DNA from 4 places in the Delftia sp. WSY_12 genome. Region 1 is predicted to be linked to each of the others. Evidence: predicted binding sites of a transcription regulator. Region 1 holds the regulator's gene; each other region holds the start of a gene.
What was found. The regulator FNR, encoded in region 1, switches genes on or off when oxygen is low (the NO sensors DNR and NnrR bind a similar motif). The targets are predictions, from matches to a motif close to TTGATNNNNATCAA.
Positions count from the first base shown of each region.

Region 1 (4,821 bases):
CAGCTGCCGTGCGGCTGCCACCAGCGCGAACACCTGCTCGGCCGGCTGCACGCGGTGCACGGCGATCTGCACCTGTTCGTCGAAGTCCTGCACGCCGAAGCTCAGGCGGTTGAAGCCCAGCTCCTTGAGCACGGCCAGGCGTTCGACGCTGACGGTGCGCGGATCGACCTCGATGGAGTATTCGCCGCCCGGCTCCAGCTTGAAATGCTCGCGCAGCAGGGCCATCAGCGTGCGCAGCTCATCGTCCGAGAAGAAGGTGGGCGTGCCGCCGCCCAGGTGCAACTGGCTGACGGCCTGGCCCTTGCCGCAATGGGCCGTGTGCAAGGCCATCTCGCGCGCCAGGTAGTCCAGGTAGACGGCCGCGCGATCGTGGTGGCGCGTCACGATCTTGTTGCAGGCGCAGTAGTAGCACAGCGACTCGCAGAACGGCACATGCACATACAGCGACAAAGGCATGGCCCGCGCTGCGGTACTCGATTTGCGGTGCTCAAGTGCCAGGATATAGTCTTCAGCACCGAAAGCCTCCACGAAACGATCGGCCGTGGGGAACGAGGTGTATCGGGGCCCCGGTACGTCGAAGCGACGCAGCAGCTCTGGGGTGACAGCGGTCATGGGTTTTTTCCTCTAATGTCGTCCACTGTGCCGCAGCCCATTGGCCGCGTCCTTGACTCATATCAAGAGTTGTTCGCGGCAGTGCTGCGACAATTTGATCCAACTCATCGCCATCCACGAGGTCACCGCCGGCGCACTGCTGCGCCGCTGATGTTTACTCCATGAACCTTCAGACCATCAAAGCATCCTGTTCCAATTGCAACCTGCGCGAGCTGTGCATGCCCATGGGCCTGGATGCCGAGCAGATGCAGCGCATCGACGACATCGTGGCCACGCGCCGCAAGGTCAAGCGCGGCGGCCTGCTGTTTCGCAACGGTGAGTCCTTCACCTCGCTGTACGCCATCCGCACGGGCTTCTTCAAGACCTGCGTGGCCACCGAGGACGGGCGCGACCAGGTCACGGGCTTTCAGATGGCCGGCGAGATCATCGGCCTGGATGGCATCGTCAACGACCACCACACCTGCGATGCGGTCGCGCTGGAAGACGCCGAGGTCTGCGTCATGCCCTTCGACAAGCTGGAGGACCTGTCGCGCGAGGTCACGGCCCTGCAAAACCATGTGCACAAGGTCATGAGCCGCGAGATCGTGCGCGAGCATGGCGTGATGCTGCTGCTGGGCAGCATGCGTGCCGAGGAGCGCCTGGCCGCCTTCGTGCTCAACCTGGTGCAGCGCCTGCACGCCCGGGGCTTTTCCAAGTCGGAACTGGTGCTGCGCATGACGCGCGAGGAAATCGGCAGCTACCTGGGCCTGAAGCTGGAGACGGTGAGCCGCACCTTCTCGAAGTTTGCCGAGGAAAACATCATCGAGGTGCGCCAGCGCCATCTGCGCATCCTGGACACGGACGCGCTCAAGCGCATCGTCAACAGCCAGCAGTGCCAGTGAGGCCGCAAGACCCCGCCCCCCGGCAATGAACAAGGCCCGCGATCGCGGGCCTTGTTCATTGCCATTGCAGTGCACGCAGGTTCAATCGCGCCCCAGGCCCTGCATGGCCAGATTTGGGTCCGGCTCGGAGACCACGCCGTCGTTGAGATCGTGCGTGGAGCGTCCCAGCATGGTGGTCATGAGGCTGGACAGCATGGTCACACCCCAGAAGGCGAAGAAGGCCAGCGTGTAGATTCCCTGCCGCGACCAGCCCAGGTCGCCGAGCCAGTGCAGCTCCAGCGGGTCCACGAAGGCGAATACCAGCATCTCCATCACGGCGGCGGCCAGAAAGGCCGGCCAGGCAATCCACATCCAGCGTTGGGCCAACATCAGCGATCTCCTTGAGCTGTCGAGGGGTGGCTTTCATTGTGCGCGCCGCCCTCGCACCGTGCCAAGCCCTGCGCACCCTGCACTGCCTGTAGGAAACCCTTGGCCCTCGCGCATGCTGGAGATGCCATCCACCATGCAAAAAAGGCCGCGACTGCGGCCTTGTGCACGGCATTTTCCTGCGTTCAGCGGTCCGTGGGATGGTCCTGCGCGGGCGTGGCCGCGTGGTTGCGGCCGGTGACCGCGGGCGCCAGGCTCTTGGGCACTTCACGCACGCCATCGGCACGCTCGTTGATGGTGATGCCATTGCGGTAATAGTCAGGATCGATCACGGGATCGGCGCCATTGATCGCAATGACGGCCGTGACCACGCCAGCCACCACGACGGCGGCCGGGCCGGCCACCACGAGCCAGACATGGGCGAACTTCCACCAGGGCTTGCCGGCGTCCGGATGCGAAGGGGCCGTGGCGGGCGCGGAGACTGCGGGACTGGAAGACATGGATAACCTCTTTCTTTCAAACAGCCGGCGCAGCCTGGGCGGCACCGGCCAGACATATCACCGGGGCACCAGGAAGACGGCCTTTTCGGACGCGCGTCCCGCGCCTGAATGCACGGCATCGATATCGAAGAATACTGTGTGCGAGCCCGGCTCGGCGGAACCGTAGGGAATCTGCAGCCGCGCCGCAATGCCGCGCGTCTCGGCCGGGCCGACCTCGACCTCCTGCTCGGACGCCAGCCCCAGCCCGTCGAGGCCATGGGCGCTGATGCGGTAGCGCTGGGCCTGCTCGGTGGCATTCATGATCTGCAGGCGGTAGACATTTTCCAGCTTGCCGCCCGCGACGATGCGCGACAGCGATGCCCGGTCGCGTATCACGTCGACCTTGACCGACTGGCGCAGCGCCAGGCTCACGATCATGGCCATGCTCAGGCCGATCAGCACGGCCGAGTAGACCAGCACGCGCGGACGGAAGATGCGGCGCAGCACCTGGGCCCGCCGCCACAGGCCGGCCATGGCGTTCTGCGTGGTCAGCCGGATGAGGCCGCGCGGATACTCCATCTTGTCCATGATGGAATTGCAGGCGTCTATGCACAGACCGCAGCCTATGCATTCGTACTGCAGGCCGTTGCGGATGTCGATGCCCACGGGGCAGACCTGCACGCACATCTTGCAGTCGATGCAGTCGCCCAGGCCCTGGGCCTTGTAGTCCACCTTCTTGGTGCGCGGCGCGCGCGGCTCGCCCCGGCCCGTGTCGTAGCTGACGATCATGGTGTCGCGGTCGAACATGGCGCTCTGAAAGCGCGCATAGGGGCACATGTACTTGCAGACCTGCTCGCGCATGTAGCCGGCGTTGCCATAGGTGGCGAAGCCGTAGAACAGCACCCAGAAAACCTGCCAGCTGCCCTGCAGCGCCAGCAGCTCGCCGCCCAGCTCGCGGATGGGCACGAAATAGCCCACGAAGGTGAAGCCGGTCCACAGGGCAATGGCAATCCACAGCAACTGCTTGAGCGACTTCTTCCAGAGCTTTTCAAAGGTCCAGCCGTTCTTGTCCAGGCGCATGCGCGCGCTGCGGTCGCCCTCGACCTTGCGCTCCACCCACATGAAGATTTCGGTGTAGACCGTCTGCGGGCAGGAAAAGCCGCACCACAGGCGACCGGCCACGGCCGTGAACAGGAACAGCGCCAGCGCCGAGATGATCAGCAGGCCCGCCAGGTAGATGAAATCCTGCGGGTACAGCACCAGCCCGAACAGGTAAAAGCGCCGCGCACCCAGGTCGAACAGCACCATCTGGCGCTGCCCCCATTCCAGCCAGGGCAGGCCATAGAAAACCAGTTGGGTGAGAAACACCAGAGCCCATCGCCAGCGTGCGAAGACACCGCTGATGGAGCGCGGGTAGACCTTCTTCTCGGACTCGAACATCGACACCAGCTGGCCCGGGTCCGGGTCGGCAGGCGTGATCGGAATGACTTTGCGGGGAGGCTTCCCGGCATCATCCCCGTTCTCGGGCTTCATGGTGGGTTCCTTGGTTTTTTGGAATATCTGAAAACTCAAAAGGCAAAAAGGCGGCGCCGCAGCGCCGCCCCCTGTCCTTATTGACGGACTGCGCCGTCTTTGTGCGACATGCCCCAGACATAGGAGGCAAGCACCGCGATCTGCGCCTCGGTCAGCTTGTCCTTCTGGGCAGGCATCTCGTTGTGCTTGCCGTTGTTGATCATGGCCGTGATGGCGGCCTCGCCCCAGCCGTGCAGCCAGATGTCATCGGTCAGGTTGGGCGCGCCCAGGGCCTGGTTGCCCTTGCCGTCCATGCCATGGCAGGCGGCGCAGGCCGTGAACTTGGACTTGCCCAGCGAAGCCTTGAGCGAGTCGTGCGGGCTGCCCGACAGGCTCAGCACATAGTGCGAGAGGTTGCGCACATCGTCGGGCGTGCCGACGGCAGCGGCCATGGGCGGCATGATGCCGATGCGGCCCGCCGTGATGGTTTCCCTGATCTTGTCGGGCGTGCCGCCATGCAGCCAGTCGCCATCGGTCAGGTTGGGGAAGCTCTTGCCGCCGCGTGCATCCGAGCCGTGGCACTGCGCGCAGTTGTTCATGAACAGGCGCTCGCCGATGGCCATGGCCTGGGGGTCCTTGGCCATGTCTTCGGTGCTCATGCTCGTGAACTTGGCGTACAGCGGCTCCAGGTCCGCGCGGGCCTTGGCCATCTCGTTTTCATAGGCACCCAGCTGCGTCCAGCCCAGCTTGCCCGCGAACGAGCCCAGGCCCGGATAGGCCGCCAGGTAGGCGAAGCCGAACACCGAGGTGATGATGAACAGCCACATCCACCACTTGGGCATGGGGTTGTTCAGCTCGCGCAGGTCCTCGTCCCAGACGTGGCCCGTGGTGTTGTCGGCCGAGGGGACCACCTTCTTGCGTGCGGTGAGATACAGCAGCAGCAGGCAGCCGATGATGCCGCCCAGCGTGAT
Region 1 covers NZ_JBICKW010000009.1:236,588-241,408, forward strand. The annotation lists gene hemN (oxygen-independent coproporphyrinogen III oxidase) at 1-612, opposite strand, end outside; gene fnr (fumarate/nitrate reduction transcriptional regulator Fnr) at 774-1,493, shown strand; gene ACF8LI_RS05335 (hypothetical protein) at 1,575-1,862, opposite strand; gene ACF8LI_RS05340 (FixH family protein) at 2,045-2,359, opposite strand; gene ccoG (cytochrome c oxidase accessory protein CcoG) at 2,417-3,871, opposite strand; gene ccoP (cytochrome-c oxidase, cbb3-type subunit III) at 3,949-4,821, opposite strand, start outside.

Region 2 (4,821 bases), on a different contig from region 1:
GACTGAGCAGTTCCCGCATCCCCTGCACAGCCTCCCTCAGAAACCCCCAGACCGCCTCGATGCGCTGAACCTGCCGGGCATCCGAGGGCATGCTCATCCAGAAGGTGCGGGTGAAGCAGGCCTCGGCGGGCAGCACGCGACTGAGCACGGGGTCGCGGTCGGCGATGAAGGCGGGCAGCACGGCCAGGCCGGCGCCGGCGCGCACGGCCTCGTACTGGGCGGTGATGCTGGTGCTGCGAAAGGCAAAGCGCTCGGGCTGGAACAGGGTGGACAGCAGCTGCAGCTCGCGCGTGAACAGCAGGTCGTCCACATAGTGGATGAAGCTGTGGTGGCGCAGGTCCTCGGTGCGCGCCACCAGCGGGCGGCGCGCAAGGTATTCGCGCTGGCCGTAGAGGAACAGCCGGTAGTCGGTGAGCTTGGTGACCACGGCCGAGCCGCGCGTGGGGCGCTCCAGCGAGATGACGATGTCGGCCTCGCGCCGCGACAGGTGCAGCAGGCGCGGCAGGGCCAGCAGGTCGATGCTCAGCAGCGGATGGCGCTGCGTCAGCGCGGCCAGCTGCGGGGCCAGCAGCTGGGTGCCGAAGCCCTCCGTGGCGCCCACGCGCACCAGGCCGGACGGGCCCTGGCTGGTGGATTCCGCCGCCAGCGGCATGCGCTCCAGCCCGGCTGCGGCGCGCTGCATGGCGTCTGCCACGCCCAGCAGCTGTCGGCCGGCCTCCGTGGGCCGCCATTGGCCCGCTTCGCGCTCGAAGAGCACGGCCCCCAGCTGCTTTTCCAGGGCCTGGATGCGGCGCGACACCGTGGTGTGCTCCACGCCCAGTTGCCGCGCGGCGGCGGCCATGCTGCCGCTGCGCGCCAGCTCGCCAAAGAATCTCAGGTGGTCCCAGTCCATGGGTCGAGGCCGCCTCAGTCGGCTGCGGCGCGGCGCGCGGCCAGCGTGCTGGGCGCACGCGCCAGCTCGTCGTTTTGCCGCACCAGGACGGCCATCATGTCCATGAACAGGCCCCGCTGCTCCTGCGGCAGCGGCTCCAGCATGCGCTGCTGGGCCCGCAGCACCGAGGGCTCGGCAGCGGCCAGCAGCGCGGCGCCTTCTGCGGTGACCGACAGCAGGCGCACGCGCCGGTCGGCCGGGCTGGTGTTGCGCACCATGAGGCCGCGCGCCTCCAGCCGGTCGATGACGCTGCCAATGGTGGAGGTGTCGAAACCGATCATCCGCGCCAGCGTGCGCTGGTCCACGCCGGGCTGGCGCAGCACGGCCGACAGCGCCGCGTACTGCACGGGGGTCACGCCGAATTCCTGGGTCTCTTCCATGAAGACGGCCACCGCGATCTGCTGCAGGCGGCGGATGTGGTAGCCGGGGTAGTTTTCTAGTTCTGCGGGTTGGTAGTCCATGGCCATTGCGCTCTTTTCCGGGTCCCTGCGGGCAAGCGCAGATGTTCGCATGAACTGCGCCCTCCGTTGGCGTTGGCTGGCGGACAGGTGATTCACCCGGACACGCTGTCCACCACCGTTTGGCCTGCATCCAGGGAAACCCCAGGCTGGCCTGATGCAAATCAACACTACACTCATCGTCAGCATACTGTTTAATTAGTCGCGACGCAGCTGACCCGCAGGCTGGCGACACGCACCACGAAGCACAGGACATCCATGAACACCAGCATTTCTTCCCGGGCGCTGCCCGTTCTTGTGGCAGGCGGCGGCATTGGCGGCGTGGCGGCCGCGCTGGCCCTGGCGCGCCAGGGATTTGCCGTCAAGGTGCTGGAGCAGGCGCCGCAGCTGGGCGAGATCGGCGCCGGCATACAACTGGGGCCCAACGCATTCGCGGCCTTCGACGCGCTGGGCATTGGCGAGCTGGCCCGTGGCCGCGCCGTCTATACCGACGAGATGGTGATGCACGACGCGCTCGATGAGCGGCTGGTCGGCCGCATTCCCACGGGCGAGGCGTTTCGCGCCCGCTTCGGCAACCCGTATGCGGTGATCCACCGCGCCGACATCCACACCTCGCTGCTCGAAGGCGCGCGCACCCACGGCCAAATCGAGACGCTGACGGGCACGCGCATCGAAGCCGTGCAGCAGGAGGGTGACACCGTCACCGTGCGCGACCAGCACGGCCAGGTCCATGTGGGCCAGGCCCTGATCGGCGCCGATGGCGTGAAGTCCGTGGTGCGCCAGCAGTACGTGGGCGATGCGGCGCGTGTCTCCGGCCACGTGGTGTACCGCGCCGTGGTGGAGAAGAACGACTTCCCCGAGGACCTGCGCTGGAACGCGGCCAGCATCTGGGTCGGCCCCAACTACCACCTGGTGCACTACCCGCTGCGCGGCGGCGAGCAGTACAACGTGGTCGTCACCTTCCACAGCCGCGAGCAGGAGGAATGGGGCGTGCGCGAAGGCAGCCGCCAAGAGGTGCAAAGCTACTACAGCGACTGCTGCCCGCGCGCACGCCAGCTCATAGACCTGCCCAAAAGCTGGAAGCGCTGGGCCACGGCCGACCGCGAGCCCATTGGCCAGTGGAGCTTCGGCCGCGCCACGCTGCTGGGCGATGCCGCACACCCCACCCTGCAGTACATCGCCCAGGGCGCCTGCATGGCGCTGGAAGACGCGGTGACGCTGGGCCAGGCGCTCAAGCACTGCGGCAACGACTGGCCGCAGGCGCTGCGGCTGTACGAGCGCTCGCGCATCGCCCGCACGGCGCGCGTGGTGCTGTCCGCGCGCGAGATGGGCCGCATCTTCCACGCCAGCGGCGTGGAGCGCCTGGTGCGCAACGACCTCTGGAAGGGCCGCACGCCCCAGCGTTTCTACGACGCCATGGAATGGCTGTACGGCTGGAAGGCCGAAACCTGCCTCTCCGAAGACTGAACACAAGGAGACCGCCATGCAAGAACTTGGCCGCCTGGAAGACCTGCCCCAGGACTACCGCGACGAACTCGCGCGCAACAACCTGGTGCCGCTGTGGCCCAGCCTGCGCAACGTGATGCCGCCGCACACGCCGCGCCCGCGCACCCAGCCGATTGCCTGGCCGTACCAGTCCATCCGCCCGCTGCTCATGCAGGCCGGCGAGCTGACGCCCATCGAAAAGGCCGAGCGCCGCGTGCTGGTGCTGGCCAACCCCGGCCATGGGCTGGAGAAGATGCAGGCCAGCTCCTCCATCTACCTGGGCATGCAGCTGCTGCTGCCCGGCGAGTGGGCGCCCTCGCACCGCCACACGCCCAATGCCGTGCGCATGGTGGTGGAAGGCCAGGGCGCCTGGAGTCTGGTCGACGGCGAGAAATGCCCCATGGAGCGCGGCGACCTGATCCTCACGCCCACGGGCCTGTGGCACGAGCATGGCCATGACGGCGACGAGCCCGTGGTCTGGCTCGATGTGCTGGACCTGCCCCTGGCCTACTACCTGGAAGTCACCTACCACGTGGACGGCCCGCGCCAGCCCGCCCTGCCCGGCCGTGGCGACCGGGCATATGCGCGCGGCGGCCTGGCGCCCACGCAGGTGTTCGCCCGCAGCGCCAAGGCCTACCCCATGCTGCGCTACCCGTGGAAGGATGCCCGCGCCGCGCTGCTGGAGCTGGCCGCCGACCGCCCCGATCTGGACTGCGTGCAGCTGGCCTACACCAACCCCGAGACCGGGGCCGACTGCGAAAACATCCTGGGCTTCTACGCGCTGATGCTGCGCCCGGGCCAGACGCTGCAGTTGCCCGCGCGCTCGCCGGCCTGCGTGTTCCATGTCATCGAGGGCGGCGCCAGCGTGGCCGCCGTGGACCGCCATTTCGACCTGGCCCCGGCCGACACCTGCTGCGTGCCCGGCTGGGCGCCCGCCACGCTGGCCAATGCCAGCGCCAGCGAGCCCGCCTTCCTCTTCCTGGCCGACGAGGCGCCTTTGCACCGAAAGCTGGGCCTCTACGAGGTCCGGCCTTGAATCCTCCGATGTCTCTTTACTCCCCCATCGCCAATACCATGACCGCCCCCCAATACCTCTGGACCCCGCCCCCCGTCCAATCCCTGCCCGTGCGCGGCAGCACGCAGCGCCTGCCCGTGAACCGCCTGTTCTTCGTGGGCCGCAACTACCACGCCCATGCCGTCGAGATGGGCCGCCCGGTGGACAAGAGCGTGGAGCGCCCCTTCTACTTCACCAAGGCGCCGTCCACGCTGACCGAATCGGGTGCCACCGTGGCCTACCCGCCCGAGACGAACAACTACCACTTCGAGATGGAACTGGTGGTGGCCATCGGCAAGGCGGGCTTTCGCATTGCGGCGGACCAGGCCCATGAACACATCTACGGCTACGCCTGCGGCCTGGACATGACGCGCCGCGACCTGCAGCTGGTGGCGCGCGACAAGGGCCGGCCCTGGGACCTGGGCAAGGATGTGGAGCAGTCCTCGGTGGCCAGCGAGATCGTGCCCATGCCGGGGCAGGTGATCGAATCCGGCGCCATTGCACTGGCCGTCAATGGCGAGACCAGGCAGCAGTCCGACGTGGACAAGCTGATCTGGAACATCCGCGAAATCATTGCCGACCTCTCGCTGTTCTATCACCTGCAACCCGGCGACCTCATCTACACGGGCACGCCCGAAGGCGTGGGCGCCGTGCTGCCGGGCGACCGCATCACCGGCCATGTGCAGGGCGTGGGCGAGATCGCGCTCACCGTGGGCCAGCCTGAATAAGACCCGGGAGACCACCACCATGAAGCTCTACAGCTTTTTCCGCAGCGGCACCTCGCACCGCCTGCGCATCGCGCTCAACCTCAAGGGCCTGCGCGCTGACTACTTCCCCGTGGACCTGCGCGTGGACGAGCAGGCCCAGGCGCCGTTCAAGCAGGTCAACCCGCA
Region 2 covers NZ_JBICKW010000038.1:106,308-111,128, forward strand. The annotation lists gene ACF8LI_RS22355 (LysR family transcriptional regulator) at 1-892, opposite strand, end outside; gene ACF8LI_RS22360 (MarR family winged helix-turn-helix transcriptional regulator) at 907-1,443, opposite strand; gene ACF8LI_RS22365 (3-hydroxybenzoate 6-monooxygenase) at 1,648-2,856, shown strand; gene ACF8LI_RS22370 (cupin domain-containing protein) at 2,873-3,910, shown strand; gene ACF8LI_RS22375 (fumarylacetoacetate hydrolase family protein) at 3,949-4,656, shown strand; gene maiA (maleylacetoacetate isomerase) at 4,676-4,821, shown strand, end outside.
Region 2: ACF8LI_RS22365 (3-hydroxybenzoate 6-monooxygenase) is a predicted target of FNR. The motif match lies at 1,544-1,557, and genes of this name have one in related genera.

Region 3 (4,821 bases), on a different contig from region 1:
TGAGCGCAACGATGGGGAACAGCACCGTCGCATACGCCGCCTTCTCGGGGCCCAGGCGTCCGACCAGGGTCAGGTAGGCCGTGAACGCGATCACCGAGCCCGGAATGGCCAGGTACAGCCAGGAGCCCACATAGGTCCAGCTGGCATCGAAGCGCCAGGGCAGGCCTGCCACCAGCGCATAGCCGGTCAGCAGCAGCGTGCCGGCCAGCATGCCCCAGGCATTGGTCTGTGCGGGCCGCCAGCCCATGGACTGCAGCGAGGCCGACAGCATGTTCCCGCAGGAAAAGCACAGCGTGCCCAGCACCGCCCAGGCCAGGCCGGGCAGGCTGGCATGCCGGCCTGCGCGCAGCTCGGGCCAGAACAGCGCCACCAGGCCTGCAAGGCCGAAGAGGCTGCCGGCCAGCACATGGCGCGCGAGCCTGCGGCCGTGGATGATGCGCGCCAGCAGCGCGTTCCAGAGATTGGCGCTGGAGAACACCACGGCGGCCAGGCCGCTGGCCAGCGTCTCGCTGGCATGCATGAAGCACACGAAGTTGAAGCTGAACAGGCACAGGCCCTGGGCCAGCACGCGCGGCAGCGCCGGGCCGCGGGGCACGCGCAGCTGGCGCGACCAGGCCAGCCAGGCGAACATCAGCACGGCGGCCAGCGCAAAGCGGTAGGCAATGGACAGCTCCACGGGCACGGCGCCCAGCTGCAGCTTCAGGGCGATCCAGGTCGAACCCCAGATCAACACGACCAGGGCATAGAGGGTGGCAGTCATGGCCGGTGATGATGGCGCCGCAGGCTGGGCGGGCATGGCAGATTCCTGCGGTTTGATGGCCTGGCGCCATGCGTCGGTATGGCCGCGGGACCACAATCGCTGCCATGACGCCCACGCCGCTGCCCGAGCTGCCATCCAGCCACCTGTGCCAGGTGCTGTCACGCTCCAAGGCCAGGCTGCAGCGGCGCGTGCGCCTGAGCGAGGGGGTGGAGCTGGCCGTCTGGGCCAATGTGGACGACGAGGTGCGCTACTGCCAGCCAGGCCACCACACCTTGTCGGTCTACCTGGCCGGCGGCGAGGGCTCGCAACTCAAGGCGCGGCCCGAGGCCATGGGGGCGCCGGGGCGCATCTGCATCTTCACGCCAGAGGACGAATCGCACTGGCTGGTGCGATCGCCCGTGCAGTTCCTACACCTGTATGTGTCCGACCTGGCTTGGGCGGGGCGCGTGGTCCGCATGCTGGATGCCGAGCCCCGCTCGCGCACCTTGCGTGCGCAGATCTACGGGGACGATCAGGCCTTCCACGCCGGTGCCCGTGCGCTGATGCAACTGGACTGGCAGGACCCGCAGCAGCAACTGGCGGCCGATGCCATTGGCCAGCAACTGGTGGACCGGCTGGTGCTGCAGTCCGCCACGCCGCGCCAGGTGCAGGCGCTGCAGCGGCCGCTGGGCGGGCTCTCTGCGGCCGTGCGGCGCAGGGTGCTTGCCCATATCGAGGCGCATCTGCATGACTCCAAGGCCGTGTCGCTGCCGGCACTGGCGAGACAGGCCTGCCTTTCGGAATTCCATTTCGCACGCATGTTCCGCCAGAGCATGGGCTGCACGGTGCACGAATGGGTGCTGCAGCAGCGCCTGGCCCGGGCACGGCGCGCCCTGTCTGCGCGCAACGTGCCGCCGCTGGCCGAGCTGGCGCTGGATTGCGGCTTTTCCAGCGCCAGCCACCTGGTGCGCAGCTTCCGGGCGCATTTGGGCGTTACGCCTACGCAGTTCTCGATCTTTCAGCGCAATGCTTGAGAAGGATGGCCGGCCTCGCCGGCCTTGATCTGGCGCAAGCGTCTGTCCTTGCGGGCCGGGCATGGCTTGAAATTTGCCCTGCCGGTATCAGATAAATCGCAATGACCCTGTTTCAGGAGCGAAAAGAAACACCATGCGAATCGACAAACTGACAACCAAGTTCCAGGAAGCCCTGGCCGACGCGCAAACGCTGGCCCTGGGCGGTGACCAATCCAATATCGAACCCCTGCACCTGCTCGTGGCGCTGCTGCGCCAGGACGACGGTCCGCGCTCGCTCTTGCAGCGCGCCGGCGCCAACGTGGGCCAGCTGCAGGCCGCGGCCGAGAAGGCCCTGGCCGATCTGCCGCGCGTGCAGCACCAGGACCAGGTGCAGGTCGGCTCCGAGCTGGGCCGGCTGCTGCAGGCGACCGAGAAGGAAGCCCTCAAGCGCGGCGACCAGTTCATTGCCAGCGAGCTGTTCCTGCTGGCGCTGACCGACAGCAGCGGCGCCTCCACGCGTGCGGGCCAACTGCTCAAGGAAAGCGGCGTGACGCGCTCCAGCCTGGAGTCGGCCATCAACGCCGTGCGCGGCGGCCAGACCATGGACAGCGCCGAAGGCGAAGGCCAGCGAGAGGCCCTCAAGAAATACACCCTGGACCTGACCGAGCGCGCGCGCATCGGCAAGCTGGATCCGGTGATCGGCCGCGACGACGAAATCCGCCGCTCCATCCAGGTGCTGCAGCGCCGCAGCAAGAACAACCCCGTGCTCATCGGCGAGCCCGGCGTGGGCAAGACCGCCATTGTCGAGGGCCTGGCCCAGCGCATCGTGGCCGGCGAGGTGCCCGAAAGCCTCAAGAACAAGCGCGTGCTGTCGCTGGACATGGCGGGCCTGCTGGCCGGCGCCAAGTACCGCGGCGACTTCGAGGAACGCCTGAAGTCCGTGCTCAAGGAAGTGGCCCAGGAAGAGGGGCGCATCATCCTGTTCATCGACGAGATCCACACCATGGTCGGCGCCGGCAAGGCCGATGGCGCCATGGATGCGGGCAACATGCTCAAGCCTGCGCTGGCGCGCGGCGAGCTGCACTGCATCGGCGCGACCACGCTCGATGAATACCGCAAGTACATCGAAAAGGATGCGGCGCTGGAGCGGCGCTTCCAGAAGGTGCTGGTCGAGGAGCCCTCGGTCGAGGACACCATCGCCATCCTGCGCGGCCTGCAGGTGCGCTACGAGGCCCACCACGGCGTGGACATCACCGACCCGGCCATTGTGGCCGCGGCCGAGCTGAGCCACCGCTACATCACCGACCGCTTTCTGCCCGACAAGGCCATCGACCTGATCGACGAGGCTGCGGCCAAGATCAAGATCGAGATCGACTCCAAGCCCGAGGTCATGGACAAGCTCGAGCGCCGCATGATCCAGCTCAAGATCGAGCGCGAGGCCATGAAGAAGGAAAAGGACGAGGCCTCGCAAAAGCGCCTGCAACTGATCGAGGAGGAACTCGGCAGCCTGGAGCGCGAGTACGCCGACCTCGAAGACGTGTGGAAGAGCGAGAAGGCCAGCGCCCAGGGCTCCGAGCAGATCCGCAAGGAGATCGACCAGATCCGTATCCAGATCGACGAGCTCAAGCGCAAGGGCGACTTCAACAAGGTGGCCGAGCTGCAGTACGGCAAGCTGCCCTCGCTGGAAAAGCAGCTCAATGAAGCCCAGGCCAGCGAGCAAGGGCAGGGCGGTGCGCCCGCCCACAGATTGCTGCGCACCCATGTGGGCGCCGAGGAGATTGCCGAGGTGGTCAGCCGTGCCACGGGCATTCCCGTGGCCAAGATGATGCAGGGCGAGAAGGACAAGCTGCTGCGCATGGAAGACCGGCTGCATGACCGCGTCGTCGGCCAGGACGAGGCCATCTCGGCCGTGGCCAACGCCATCCGCCGTTCGCGCTCGGGCCTGTCCGATCCCAACCGGCCCACCGGTTCCTTCCTGTTCCTGGGCCCCACGGGCGTTGGCAAGACGGAACTGTGCAAGGCGCTGGCCGGCTTCCTGTTCGACAGCGAAGACCATCTGGTGCGCATCGACATGAGCGAGTTCATGGAAAAGCATTCCGTGGCCCGCCTGATCGGCGCGCCGCCCGGCTATGTGGGCTACGAGGAAGGCGGCTACCTGACCGAGGCCGTTCGCCGCAAGCCCTACAGCGTGCTGCTGCTCGACGAGGTGGAGAAGGCCCATCCCGACGTCTTCAACGTGCTGCTGCAGGTACTGGACGACGGCCGGCTGACCGACGGCCAGGGCCGCACCGTGGACTTCAAGAATACGGTCATCGTGATGACGAGCAACATAGGCTCTTTGCTGATCCAGGCCATGGTCGGCGAGGATTACGATGATGTGAAAGACGCGGTCTGGGGGGAACTCAAGAACCATTTCCGACCCGAATTCCTCAACCGTATCGACGAGACCGTGGTGTTCCACGCGCTCGACGCGAAGAATATCGAGTCGATCGCAAGGATTCAGCTCAAGCTGCTGGAACGGCGTTTGGAGAAAATGGACCTTGCGCTGCAGGTGTCCGACCAGGCACTGGCCGAACTGGCCAAGGTGGGCTTCGATCCCGTTTTCGGGGCACGGCCGCTCAAGCGCGCGATACAGCAGCGGATCGAGAATCCGTTGTCGAAACTGCTGCTCGAAGGGCGCTTCCCGCCCAAGAGCACGATTGCGGTGCATGTGGACCCGGTACAGGAACCGGGCGTATTCCGGTTCGATGCGGCAGACTCCGCCTGACGCACCGGGCCAGCCAAGAAAGGCTTTGCTTTGAACGATTTCGTCGCCACCCTGACCCGCTGGGCCGTTCGCATCCTGCTGATGCTTGTGGGCCTGGTCTTCTTTGTCAGCCTGCTCACCGCAGCAGCGCTGCTGGCCCTGGTCTGGGCCGTGCGGGCGCTGTGGGCCAGGCTCACCGGCCAGCCGGTCATGCCCTGGGCCATGCGCATGAGCCCGCGGGCTGGCTGGCAGACCGTCTACCGCTCCGGCTCCGAGTGGATGGCCCAGCGCCCGCAGCGCGCCTACGGCGCGGCTGAAGGCGG
Region 3 covers NZ_JBICKW010000012.1:90,754-95,574, forward strand. The annotation lists gene ACF8LI_RS05980 (DMT family transporter) at 1-760, opposite strand, end outside; gene ACF8LI_RS05985 (AraC family transcriptional regulator) at 865-1,773, shown strand; gene clpB (ATP-dependent chaperone ClpB) at 1,907-4,519, shown strand; gene ACF8LI_RS05995 (hypothetical protein) at 4,550-4,821, shown strand, end outside.
Region 3: clpB (ATP-dependent chaperone ClpB) is a predicted target of FNR. The motif match lies at 1,798-1,811, and genes of this name have one in related genera.

Region 4 (4,821 bases), on a different contig from region 1:
CCTGCAGGCCGCCGTGCAAAAGCCCATGGGCGAGCAACTGTGGAGCGATGTGCAGCGCGCCCAATCCATACCGGATGGCCGCGCCGACGCGCCGCGCACGGTCTATGTGTTCACCGACCCCAACTGCCCCTATTGCAACCAGCTGTGGAACGATGCCCGGCCCTGGGTGGAGAGCGGCCAGGTGCAGTTGCGCCACATTCTGGTGGGCATCCTCAAGCCCAGCAGCGAGGGCAAGGCCGCCGCCATGCTGACCGCGCGCCAGCCAGAGCAGGCCCTGGCCGAGCACGCACGTGCCTATGCCAAGGCCGGCCGCGCCAGCGCAGAAGGCGCGGGCGCCACGCCGCTGGCCCCGGTGCCGCAGGCCACGCGGCAGGTGCTGGCCAGCCATGCCTCGCTGATGTCCACCTGGGGCCTGCGTGCCACGCCGGCCCTGGTCTGGAAGGATGACAAGGGGCTGGTGCAGGTACGCACCGGCCTGCCGCCGGGCCTGCTGGAAGAGGTCATGGGGCCGCGTGGCAGGAAATGATGAGGACGACCATGAGCACAAGCCGTTCTCCCGCAGCTTCCACCTCCTCCAGCGACTGGAGCGACCTGTTCCCTACCCGGCCGGATGCGCCGCCGCTGCGCATCGTGCTGCATGCGCCCACACCCGGCGCCCTGGCCCGTGCGCGCAGCAATCTGGCCAACCTGCGCCAGGACCGGCCCGGTGCCGAAGTCCGCATCGTCATCAACGGCCCGGCCGTCGAGGCGCTGCTGGACGCCGCGCCGGGCACGCCGCAGCATCTGGATGCAGAGGCCCTGGCCCATGCGTTGGTCTGCCCGAACACGCTCAGGAAGCTGGGCCGCGAGGCGCCTGCCGGCATGCGCGTGCTGCCGCAGGGCGGCATCGAGTCACTGGCCCTGCTGCAGCAGTCGGCCTGGTGCTACGTGCGCTGCTGAGCGGCCTGCGCCAGCGAGGCAAGGCAGCGCGCCTGCCATTGGTATTCAGGCTCGAACGACTCGCGGTCCGTGACGGCGCCGTGGCCGCCCTCGCCATAGACCATGGCATAGGCCGCATAGTCGGCCGCCTGCAGCGCCCGGCCCGCCAGGCCGTGGGCCGTGGCATAGGTGGCGGACACGGCGGCATGGCCGCAGCCGTCGAGGGAGCGTGATCCCTGGTGGTGGTTGGCCAGGCTGGCGGCCTCGCGAGCCAGGCGGTCCAGCTCCTGCCTGTCGATCTGGCCGTCCAGGTAGCGGCGAAGGCCTTGTGCGCAGCGGATGACGTCCGGGTCTTCCAGCAGGTGCGCGATGCGGTCCACGCAGGCCTGTGTGAATTGCAGCCTCAGGTGCTCACCGGCTTCGGCGGCAAGGTCCAGTTTCGAAGCAAGGCTGTTCAGGGCGTGGTTCATGGAGAACTCCTTGGCAGTGGCGACACAAGCAGCGTAGACCGGGGCCGCGCGCGGAAACAAGAGGGTGATTTCCGATACGCGTCCCGCATTCCCGAGGAATGCAGTCACCCTGTTAACCCCGTCTTAATCCCTGCGCCACACGCTATGGACTGCCTTGGGCGCCTGTCCATGGCAGGCAGTCGGTGGCGCTTTGCAAGCCCATTGCTTGACTCACATCAAGCCGCCAAGGCCCTGAATTTCATATATTAAATTCAATATAAAAAGCATATTTTTAATGCTTTATTGAGTTTGAGCGACCACGATCCGTGGCCGCAGGACGATGAAAGACAGGCCATGCCAAAAACATCCCGCGCCGGCAGCGGCTGCAACGACTGCAGCTGCAAGCCCTCCACCCAGGACATCCTCGCCCCTACCCTCTCCCATGCGCAGCCCGCCGCAGGCAAGCGCGGCTTCCTGCAGGACCTGCTGGCCGCCGCCATGGCGGCCGTGGCCCTGCCCGTGGCGGCGGCCGCGCCCAGCACCACGGGTTTCCAGCCGCCGCGCCGCCCCGGCGAGGCCGGCAAGCGCTACGGCATGCTGGTGGACCTGCGCCGCTGCATAGGCTGCCAGGCCTGCACGGTGAGCTGCTCCATGGAGAACCTGCCGCCGCTGGGCCAGTTCCGCACCACGGTGCTGCAGTACGAGGTGCAGCACGCGGGCAACGAGGACCTGCCGCCGGCCATGCTCAACCTGCCGCGCCTGTGCAACCACTGCGACAACCCGCCCTGCGTGCCGGTCTGCCCGGTGCAGGCCACCTTCCAGCGCAGCGACGGCATCGTGCTGGTGGACAACGAGCGCTGCGTGGGCTGCGGCTACTGCGTGCAGGCTTGCCCCTATGACGCGCGCTTCATCAACCACGAGACGCAGACCGCCGACAAGTGCACCTTCTGCGAGCACCGCCTGGAAGCCGGCCTGCTGCCGGCCTGCGTGGAAAGCTGCGTGGGCGGCGCCCGCGTGATCGGCGACCTCAACGACGAGGGCAGCGAGATCCGCCAGCGCATGCGCGAGCACGCCAAGGACCTCAAGGTGCTCAAGCCCGCCATGGGCACGGACCCGCATGTGTACTACCTGGGATTGCCCGACGCCTTCGTCGACGGCGTGGACGGGCAGGCCAGCGTGCGGCTGGTCACTTCCCACTGAACGCAAGGAGCACCCCATGCACATCGTCGAACTCCTGACCCCCGCCTACGAATCGGCCTGGCTGCCCTGGGCCGTGCAGTACTTCTTCCTGGCCGGCATTGCCACGGGCGCCGCCCTGCTGGCCGCCGCCTGCACCTGGGCGCCGCGCGCCAGCGCCATGGCGCGCCTGCTGCCGGCCGCCGTGCTGGTGCTGGCCGTCAGCGCCATCGCCGCGCCCGTGTCGCTGCTGGCCGACCTGCACCAGCCTGCGCGCTTCTGGCATTTCTATGCGCACTTCACGCCGTGGTCGTGGATGTCGGTGGGCGCCCTGCTGCTGCCCGTCTTCGTGGGACTGGCGCTGGCCTTCGTGCTGGCCTGGTGGCTGGGCCGGCCGCAGTGGCTGCGCTGGCTGGCGCCGCTGCTGGCCGTGTCGGCGCTGACCATCACCGCCTATACCGGCGCCGAGCTGATGGCCGTGCGCTCGCGCCCGCTGTGGAACACGCTGTGGGTGCCGCTGAACCTGGCACTCACGGGCTGGCTGGCCACGGTGGGCTGCATGCTGGTGACGGCGCGCTTTCTGCCCGCCCGCCACCGCCCCGATGCCGGCGCCCTGCAGGCGCTGCGCATGCTGGGCCTGGCGCTGGCGCTGTGCCTGCTGGCCATGGTGGTGGTCTGGGCCGTTGCCGGCTGGCTGGGCCAGGGCCGCTCCTTCCAGTCGGCGCTGCAGCTGTGGCAGCAGTTTCCGGTCTGGCGCCTGAGCATGCTGGGCTCGGCCGTGGCCGGTGCCGCCTTGCTGTGGGCCCTGGTGCGGGGTGGTCAGCGCATGGCCTGCCCGCGCTACACGCTGGCCCTGGGGCTGGGCCTGGCCGCCGCGGCCTGGGCCTTCCGCTGGGCGCTGTTCATGGGCGTGCAAGGCGTGCCCAAGTACGGCGCGGGCCTGTACATCTACCACATGCCGCTGGGCGGCGACGGCCTGCTGGGCATGCTGGGCGTGGCCGGCCTGTGCATTGCACTGGTGACGCTGGCCACCTGGGCGCTGGAGCTGTTTCCCGCGCGCTCGGCCGCGGCCCGCGCCGTCTGACACCGCCGCCCTGACGACCCCTCACCCATTCACGGAGCGCGGCCCGCCACCGGCCGGCCGCGCCACAGAAAGCCTTTCATGACCGACAAGAAGAAACTCCCCCAAGCCCCCGAAGATTCCCTGGATGCCGAGGCCGCCCGCCGCCGCCTGCTGCTGCGCGGTGGCCTCACCGCCGGTGGGCTGGCCGCCTTTGCGGCCGGCTACGGCGAGACGCTGGCACGTGGCGCCAAGGGCCTGGTGACAGGCAGCTCGGGCACGCCCACGGCCAGCGCCACGCGCGGCAATTCGCTGACGCCCGAGTTCCGCATCGACCCGGCCACGGGCGCGCTCGCCACCCAGCCCGGCCAGGTGGTCAGCCCCTCCAGCTGCCTGGGCTGCTGGACGCAGTGCGGCGTGCGCGTGCGTGTCGATACCGCCAGCAACCGCATCCTGCGCGTGGCAGGCAACCCCTACCACCCGCTGGCCACCACGCGCCCGGCCGCCATGGAAGAACCCGTGCGCGAGGTCTACGCCAAGCTGGGCAAGGAGCTGGGCCTGGAGGGCCGGGCCACGTCCTGCGCGCGCGGCTCGTCCATGCTGGAGCACCAGAGTGCGCCGCACCGCGTGCTCACCCCGCTCAAGCGCGTGGGCCCGCGCGGCAGCGGCCGCTGGCAGAGCATTTCCTTCGAGCAGCTGGTGCAGGAAGTCTGCGAGGGCGGCAATCTGTTCGGCGAAGGCCAGGTCGATGGCCTGCGTGCCATCTGGGACCCCAAGACGCCGCTGGACGCCGACAACCCCGAGTTCGGCCCGCGCTCCAACCAGTTGCTGGTGACCGACGCCTCCAACGAAGGCCGCGCCCAGCTGCTGCGCCGCTTTGCGGGGCCGTCCTTCGGCACCGTGAACGTCAGCAACCACGGCGCCTACTGCGGCCAGAGTTTCCGAGTGGGTGCGGCAGCGGCCCTGGGCGACCTGCCCGGCATGCCGCACGGCAAGCCGGACTGGAGCCATGCCAGCTTCGGCCTGTTCATCGGCGCGGCGCCCGCGCAGTCCGGCAACCCCTTCCAGCGCCAGGGCCGCGAACTGGCCGAGGCCCGCTCGCGCGAGGACAACCGGTTCCGCTACGTGGTGGTCTCGCCCGTGCTGCCCACCTCGTCCAGCCTGGCTGCGGGCAGCGGCAACCGCTGGCTGGCCGTCAAGCCGGCCAGCGACCTGGCC
Region 4 covers NZ_JBICKW010000016.1:216,619-221,439, forward strand. The annotation lists gene dsbG (thiol:disulfide interchange protein DsbG) at 1-526, shown strand, start outside; gene ACF8LI_RS10595 (hypothetical protein) at 538-939, shown strand; gene ACF8LI_RS10600 (hypothetical protein) at 924-1,388, opposite strand; gene dsrO (sulfate reduction electron transfer complex DsrMKJOP subunit DsrO) at 1,722-2,567, shown strand; gene nrfD (NrfD/PsrC family molybdoenzyme membrane anchor subunit) at 2,584-3,627, shown strand; gene ACF8LI_RS10615 (tetrathionate reductase subunit A) at 3,706-4,821, shown strand, end outside.
Region 4: dsrO (sulfate reduction electron transfer complex DsrMKJOP subunit DsrO) is a predicted target of FNR. The motif match lies at 1,594-1,607, and genes of this name have one in related genera.